One region of the Chitinimonas arctica genome, then DNA from elsewhere that is predicted to be linked to it. Evidence: predicted binding sites of a transcription regulator. Region 1 holds the regulator's gene; the other holds the start of a gene.
What was found. The regulator FliA, encoded in region 1, starts transcription of late flagellar genes. The targets are predictions, from matches to a motif close to GCTAAAGNTNNNNNNNNNNCNGCCGATAAT.
Positions count from the first base shown of each region.

Region 1 (4,209 bases):
CGCGGCATGAAATGGGCCCGTACCGCCCTTCAGCACAACCTGCCCACGGTGGGCGCCGGCGCCGATATCGTCGAGGCGGGCGGCGTCTATGCCCTGGTCGGCCCCACCGGAGTGGGCAAGACCACCACGGTCGCCAAGCTGGCCGCCCGCGCCACGCTCAAGCACGGCGCGGCCAAGGTGGCGCTGATCAGCACCGATGGCTACCGTATCGGCGCGCAGGACCAGTTGCGCATCTACGGCAAGATCCTGGGCATCCCCGTCTATGCCGTCACCGACGAAACCGACCTGGCCCAGACCCTGGCCGACCTGCGTAATCGCCATCTGGTCTTGATCGACACCGTCGGCATGGGGCAGCGCGACCAGCGGGTGGTCGAACAGATCGCCCTGCTCGCCGGCCAAAGCACGCCGGTCAAGCGCCTGCTGCTGCTCAGCGCCAATGCACAAGGCACCACCCTGGACGACGTGGTACGGCGCTACCATGGCGACGGCCTGGCCGGCTGCATCTTCACCAAGACCGACGAGGCCTTTTCATTGGGCAGCGGCCTGGATGTGATCGTGCGCTACAAGCTGCCTTTGTACTACATCACCAATGGCCAGCGCGTCCCCGAGGACCTGCATGTAGCCAGCGGGCTGTACCTGGTGGACCGGGTGTTCAAGACTCCGCCGGAAGCGCCGGCCTACCGGCTGAAAAACGAGGAATACCCGCTCTTCCTTGGCGCCCAGCAGCCCTCGCTGGACTTCACCTGGCGCGAGACCGCCCCTTGACGCGATGGCCATGGATAGATTGAACAATCTTGTCCCCACGGTCCACAACGACCAGGCGGCCAGCCTAAGGCGCCTGGTAGGCGGCCCGGGCGGGCGGGCCATCGCCCTGAGCGGCGGCAGCGGCACCGGCGTGACCACGCTGACGCTCAACCTGGCCGCGGCCATCGCCGCCGCCGACCAACGGGTGCTGCTGCTGGACGAGGACGACAGCCGCCATAGCGCGGTGAACCGCCTGCAACTACGCCAGCGCTTCGCCTTCGAGCACGTCGCCGGACGCGAAATCCGGCTGGACGAACTCTTGCTGGCCGCGCCCGGCTTCGACCTGATGCCGATCAAGCTGCCCAGCGCCCTGGCCAGCCATCTGCCGCCCGGCCGAGCCGGCCAATTAGCCGACGAATACGACTCGCTGATCGCGCGTATCGACTGGGTACTGGTCGATGCACGGCCGGTGTCCGACGACAGTGCACCGGGGCTGGCCTTGTCGGCCGATGAGGTCATCGTGGTCATCACCCCGTCCGGCGAATCCATTACCGCCGCCTACGCCACCATCAAGCGCCTGCATACCGAATATGGCCGCCGCGACTTTCGGCTGCTGGCCAACCGGGTACGCACCCTGGATACCGCCATGGCCCTGTTCAAGCGGGTCAAGGAAGTGGCCGGCCGCTATCTGGACGTCAAGATGAAGCTGGTGGGTTTTGTGCCGGAAGACGAGCAATTGGCGCGCGCCGACAAGCTGGGCCAGCCGGTGGCCCATGCCTTCCCCCATAGCGAGGCCAGCGTCGCCTTCGCGCAACTCGCCAGCGCCATGCGGCGCTGGCCCCGCCAGCCTCATAGCACCGATAGGGAAAACCTGCTGTATCGGGCCCTGGACGTCTGCCGCCGGCTGGGCGCGCGCTCCTGAACCGCGCCTATTTGCTCACCATCGTTGGCAAACCCCGCCGCCTTGGCGCATAAAGTAGTCATGCCTTTGCCCTTCTATCGCGCATGACTTCCTCCCGTGCCATCGGTGCCTACGCCAAACACGCTTCCGACCCGGTGGACGAGCGTGTCAAGCAGTTCGCCCCCCTGGTCAAGAAGCTTGCCTACCATATGGTGGCCAGGCTGCCCGCCAGCGTGGAAGTGGACGATCTGATCCAGGCCGGCCTGATCGGCCTGATGGAGGCTGCCCGCAATTTCGACCCGCTGGCCGGCGCGCAATTCGAGACCTTCGCCACCCAGCGGATACGCGGCGCGATGCTGGACGAACTGCGCGAGGCCGACTGGCTGCCCCGCCAGCTACGCCGCTCCATGCGCGATATCGAGGCCGCCCTGGTCAAGCTGCAGCACAAGCTGGGCCGCGCCCCAAGCGAAACCGAAGTGGCCGAAGCCATGAACCTGTCGCTGCCCGAATACCAGGAGATGCTGGGCGATTGCCGGGGCCACCAGCTGATCTACTACGACGATTTCGATGGCGAGGACGAGGGCCGCAATGCGCTGGACAGCATGGCGGCCGACCACGGCAGCAACCCGCTGGACAAGATCGACGATGCCGACTTTCGCCGCGTGCTGGTGGAGGGCATCGCGCTGCTACCGGAACGGGAGAAGCTGGTGATGTCGCTATATTACGAACAGGAACTGAACCTGAAGGAAATCGGCGCCGTGCTGAATGTCACCGAGTCGCGGGTTTCGCAATTGCATAGCCAGGCCGTTGCGCGACTGCGCGCCAAGCTGAGCGATTGGACCAGGAAGTAAGCCCCTGCGGAGCCGCGCCACGGCAAATCTGCTATAAACGCAACGAACCCGCCAATAAGAGAGATCGCCCATAGTCATGGACAGATTGAGCCTGATCGGAATTTCACTCGGCCTTATCGCGATAGTCGGCGGCCAGGTACTCGAAGGCGGCCGCATCGCCTCGCTGTTGCAATTGACCGCTTTTCTGATCGTCCTCGGCGGCACCATCGGTGCGGTGATGTTGCAAAGCAACGCCGCCAGCTTTATCGGTGGCATCAAGATGTTGCGCTGGGTCGTGTTGCCGCCGTCCATCGAGCTGGAACCCTGCGTGAAATTCCTGGTGGCCTGGAGCAATACCGCGCGCCGGGGCGGTTTGCTGGCGCTGGAAACGCCGCTGATGAACGAGAAGGATCCGTTCGTGAAGCGCGCCTTGCAGATGTTGGTGGACGGCGCCGAACCCGAGGCGATACGCCACACCATGGAGCTGGAGATCAGCGCCTACGAAGAGAAGCACCGGGCAGCCGCCAAGATCTGGGATGCCGCCGGCGGCTACGCGCCGACCATAGGGATCCTCGGCGCGGTCATGGGCCTGATCCATGTGATGGAAAACCTGACCGATCCATCCAAGCTGGGCTCCGGCATCGCCGTGGCCTTCGTCGCCACCATCTACGGGGTGGGCTCGGCCAATCTATTCTTCCTGCCGATCGGCAACAAGCTCAAGCAAGTGATCGCCAGCGAGGTCAAGCGGCGCGAGCTGCTGACCGAAGGCCTGGTCGCGATCGCGCATGGCGAAAATCCGCGCATCATCGAAAGCAAACTACGCGGCTTCTTCGCCTGATCCGGACCCGGCCATGATCGCCCTGCTCCGCTTCGCCTGGCGCCTGCTGGCCATCCTGGATTTCCTGCTGTTCACACCCGTACTGCTGCTATTGGCATTGCCGCCGCGCCGCATGGTAGCCAGGCTTTACCCGCCGCTGTTCCATGCCTGGTGCCGAGCCTTCGTGCGGGCGCTGGGGGTGGAACTGCGCCTGCACCAGCATTATCTAGGCAGCTTGCCGTCGCGCTATATCCTGGTGGCCAACCATCCTTCCGCCTTCGAGGATATCGGCATCCCCGCCCTTTTTCCGGTCCGCTCGCTGGCCAAGGCCGAGGTGGCGGATTGGTGGCTGGTGGGCCGGGTAGCCGTGGCGGCCGATACCTTGTTCGTCCGCCGCGACTCAGCCGATTCACGCAAGGCCGCCACCCAGGCATTGATCGCCGCGGCGCGCGGCGGCAGTTGTCTGGCCCTCTATCCCGAGGGCGGCTGCAAGGGCAGGCGGCTGGGTGGCCGGTTTTTCAACGGCGCCTTTATCGCCAGCTTCGAAAGCGGCCTGCCCATCCTGCCGGTGTTTCTCCATTACCAGGCCCAGGAAAGCTTCGAGTGGGCCGACCAGCACCTATTGCAGAAGCTGTGGCAAATCGCCATGGCACGCAATCCCCGCGCCGACTACCATGTATTCGAACCCATCGTTCCCGCCAATTTCGATTCACCCGAAGCGATGAAGGAATATGTCCATCGCCTCTATCTAGGCTGGCAAAAGCGTTTTCTGGAATGACTAATCCGTTTGCCATCGCCATACATGGCGGCGCCGGCACCATCCGCCGGCAATCCCTCGCCCCCGCACAGGAGGCTGCCCTGCTTGCCGGCCTTAACGCCGCGCTGGACGCCGGACTGACCGTGCTGAGCAGCGGCGG
Region 1 is NZ_CP041730.1:3,937,075-3,941,283, reverse strand. It holds gene flhF (flagellar biosynthesis GTPase FlhF) at 1-765, shown strand, start outside; gene FNU76_RS17950 (MinD/ParA family ATP-binding protein) at 776-1,666, shown strand; gene FNU76_RS17945 (RNA polymerase sigma factor FliA) at 1,750-2,496, shown strand; gene FNU76_RS17940 (flagellar motor protein) at 2,573-3,313, shown strand; gene FNU76_RS17935 (lysophospholipid acyltransferase family protein) at 3,327-4,070, shown strand; gene FNU76_RS17930 (isoaspartyl peptidase/L-asparaginase family protein) at 4,067-4,209, shown strand, end outside.

Region 2 (4,209 bases), 1.0 Mb from region 1:
AACACCTGGCCGATCTCGACGCTACCGCCAGGCAGGGCGACAAGCTGCGGCAGTACGTCATCGACCATTGGCTACTGGATGACCATTTGCCGGAATGGATGGCGGCCTGGTTCGAGTTCTGACGAAATAGGGTGGCTGTTGCCGGCCACCCTATGGACAGAAAATCCATAAATCCTTAAACAAGGAGAAGCGTCCCAAGTTTTCGTCCATGCATGTTCGCAGAGCCAGATGGCCGCCACCCGGCGGCTATTTCGGATTTTGGAGGGCATATCATGGAAAATATCAATCCGGTTCGTGGTTCCGACTTCTCGACAACGCCAAACGAACCGCCGGCGGACGATAGCGTCCCGACGCACTGCGAGGTGCTTCTTGAAAATCTGATGAACAACGACCCCGGGCTGGTAGGGCTCCATCTGAGCGGGCCGCAATTTACCGATGCCATGGTGCAGGACTTGGCCGCGGTATTGGTGCTGAATAATCAACTCACGTCATTGAAGCTGGCGGACAACGTGATCAGCCCAGCTACGACGGAGGCTTTATTCTACATGCTGATCGCCAACGTCACGCTTAAAGAGCTTTGTTTGCTCAATAATCAGCTCGACATCATCGGCACATACAATATTTGTACGGGCGCTGCTGCAAATCTATCCCTGCAATCGCTCGAACTGAGCAATAACAGGCTCGGTCTGGCGGGGGCGACGCAAATAGGCGTATTGCTGCAAAGGGAGAATGTGCGGCTGAGAGAACTCAGCTTGAATGAATGTCAATTGGACTTCCCCGCCACGCGCTTTCTCGCCAAGGGGCTTGCCGTGAATACGAGCCTGGTCAAACTCGAACTGCGTGCCAATTCCATAGACGACAACGGAGCGGAGGAATTGGCGGATGTGCTTCATTACAATAGTACGCTGACCGCGCTGGATTTAAGCGACAATCCGATCGGTGACCGGGGACGAAGCGTGCTGCTGGGCGCCGTGCAGAAGAATCGTCACTTATGCTACCTTGCCTTGAGTGAAACCCCTGCCCCCAATGCATCGCAAAGACGGACGATGGCCGCAATGGCAGCTGCATTGGAGAGCAATCAGCTATTGGCGCAGGCTGGCGCGGTGGAAGATGAGGCCAGCGGTGACGAAACCCGGACACGGCAATTTTACGAAGACGCCTGTCAACAATTTGCCCGCGGCAATTTCGAGAGAGCCAGAAACCTGTTCAATGCAGCCACGATGAATGGGGAAGAACAAGCTATGCGGTCCTTGGGTGGTTGGAAATACGCGAGTTTCGGCACCATGGCGACGCAGTCCCAGCGCGTTATAGATTCTGCCAAGGTACGGTTGGATGGCGGTATGGCTCTGGTAGCCCAAGGTGACCTCATGCAGGCTCAGGAAGCGTTCGTGACGGCCCTCGTGCTCTGCCCCGATCTCGGCTCCGCATGGGAAGGGCTGGGGGTGGTTCATTTGGGTATACCACCGTCGGCCAGGAAATTACCTGCCGCGCCCCTTGTGCCCGCAATCACCCGGCATTGCGCATGCAACCTGGTCTAGCACAGCCGGCATGACTGTCTCTATCCCGAGGTCTTCCCTCGTATTGCGCGAGGGAACCCCCTGGCTGTCGGTAAGGCTACTCACCACGCTTTTCCGCGCGTACACTGTCCGACTTGGCTAGGTACTTGTTTCTTAAGGTGGCCAGGTGGCGCGGATGGGTACGCCACGCTGCCAGCGCACCAGGTTCCAGGCCCAGGCCGGGATGATTCGAGCACCAGCATGAGAATTTCCTGATTGACCCCTAAAGTTTTGAAAACGGTCGCCGATAAGTAATCCAGAGGCGTTGATCGCCTAGCGTTGAACGTATTTTAAATCTGACAAGGAGTCGATCATGGCGTCCGTTATCAACACCAACATTCCGTCGCTGAATGCCCAACGGAATCTCAACAAGTCGCAGGACAGCCTGTCGACTTCGCTGCAACGGCTCTCTTCCGGCCTGCGCATCAACTCCGCCAAGGACGATGCGGCCGGCCTGGCCATCTCCGAGCGTTTCACCGCGCAGATCCGCGGCCTGGACCAAGCCCGCCGCAATGCCAACGACGGCGTGTCGCTGTCGCAGGTCGGCGAAGGCGCGCTGTCCCAGGTCAGCGATATCCTGCAGCGTATTCGTGAGCTGTCGGTACAGTCGATCAATGCCACCAATTCCTCGTCGGACCGCAGCGCGATCAACTCCGAAGTACAGCAGCTGACTTCCGAGCTCGACCGCTATGCGCAAAGCACCGACTTCAACGGTTCCAAGCTGTTCAACGGCTCGTTCGGCACCTCGATCTACCAGATCGGCGCCAATGCCAACGAAGTCCTGACGGCGACCACCGCGAACTTCCGTACCACCAACTACGGTACCTTCCAGCAAGGTAACAATGCCAACGCCGTGTACGCGACCACCGGTGTCGGCCTTGGCCTCAATACCTCCACCACGGCCGGTATCGTCGCCACCTCCGGTACCACCTACTCCGGTACCACCAGCGGTACGCTGACCATCAACGGCGGTAATGGCGTCGGTACGGTAACCACCCTGAATTCCGGTTCCACCGCCCGCAACCTCGCCGATGCGATCAACGGCGTGGGCCAGACCGGCGTGCGTGCCATCGCGCGTACCACGGCAACCATCACCTTTACCGGTGTGACCGGCCAGACCTATTCCTTGAATGTGTCGGGCTCGAACTCCAACACCGTCAACATCAACTTTACCGTGTCCAATGCGACCACCGCCGACGGCCTGGCGGATGCAGTCAGCGCTTTCAATAACAACTCTTCGCAGACCGGTATCACCGCGCGCCTCAACGCCACCAACAATGGCCTGATCCTGAGCAACGACGGCGGCGACGACATCATCCTGCAAGCGGCGGCCAATGCAGCCAGCGGCGGCTTTACCCTGTCGGGCGCCAACGGTACCAACTTCGCGGTCTCGGCTGCGGCTACCGGTACCAATGGCACCACCACCTTCTCGGGCAACGTGATAAGGGTCGCCGGCCAGGTCACCCTGGACTCGGACAAGAGCTACTCGATCTCCACCAGCGGCTTCAATTTCGCCTCGGGTATCATCGGCACCAGCGGCCAGCCCGGCGCGGTATCCGGCGTATCGCTGGCTTCCGGTGTGGTGCAAGGTTCGACCTTGCAGGCGGTCGCGACCTTGGACGTCAGCACCAGCGACAACGCGACCCGCGCACTGCGCATCATCGATAGCGCGCTGGCCACGGTCAACGGTCAACGTGCCGCCTTCGGTGCCTTGCAGAGCCGCTTCACCGCGACCATCGCCAATCTGCAGACCGCCGGCGAAAACATCACGGCCTCGCGCTCGCGGATCCGGGATGCGGACTTCGCTTCGGAAACGGCTAATCTGACCCGCTCGCAGATTCTGCAGCAGGCCGGTACCGCGATCCTGGCGCAGGCCAATGCCTTGCCGAACCAAGTGCTGTCGCTACTGCGTGGCTAAGCGCAAAGCGAGTTGATTGCATAGCAGCACGCCCCGGCAACGCCAGCAGGCCTGCCGGGGCTTTTGCCAAGGAGAAGCCAACATGCCAGTTCAGGCCCTTAACAACAGCTTGGTCGCGCCAAGCACCAGCCAGATCGATCCGAATTTGGCACGTTCCTTGCTGCAGAGTGAACCTGCGGCCAAAGCGGTCGATGGTGGGCAACAGCTTGCCGCCACCGCCAAAACCACCCAGACGGAACAGAAACAACCCAGCGTGGAAGATTCGGTACGCAAGCTGAACCAGGCGATTTCCGCCTCCGGTCGCAGCATTCAATTCAGTATCGACGATGACACTAAGCTGAAGATAGTCAAAGTGGTGGATCTGGAGTCGAAAGCGGTCATTCGGCAGATACCCACCGAAGACGTGGTCGAAATCGCCCGCGCGATCGACAAGCTGCAAGGTTTGCTGATTCGCGACAAGGCATGAAGACCGTGCCCGGCAAGTGTTGCCGGTCACGGTGGAGGAGTTTGCAATGGCACTCACATCTACTGGCCTCGGTTCGGGGCTGAACGTCGAGGATCTGGTTTCCAAGCTGGTCGCCGCCGAGCGGGAGCAACCACAGAGACAGATTACCCAGAAGGCCGCCTCCGCGACCGCCAAGTTGACCGCATTGGGCACCCTGCGCGGCGCGCTGGCCAATTTCCAATCGGCTGCCCGCGCACTCAATTCCACCGGCCAGTTCCTGCAACCCGTCG
Region 2 is NZ_CP041730.1:4,970,399-4,974,607, forward strand. It holds gene FNU76_RS22565 (glycosyltransferase) at 1-122, shown strand, start outside; gene FNU76_RS22570 (leucine-rich repeat domain-containing protein) at 273-1,538, shown strand; gene FNU76_RS22575 (flagellin N-terminal helical domain-containing protein) at 1,870-3,474, shown strand; gene FNU76_RS22580 (flagellar protein FlaG) at 3,557-3,940, shown strand; gene fliD (flagellar filament capping protein FliD) at 3,987-4,209, shown strand, end outside.
Region 2: a site for FliA is predicted at 1,779-1,808, ahead of FNU76_RS22575 (flagellin N-terminal helical domain-containing protein). Genes of this name have one in related genera too.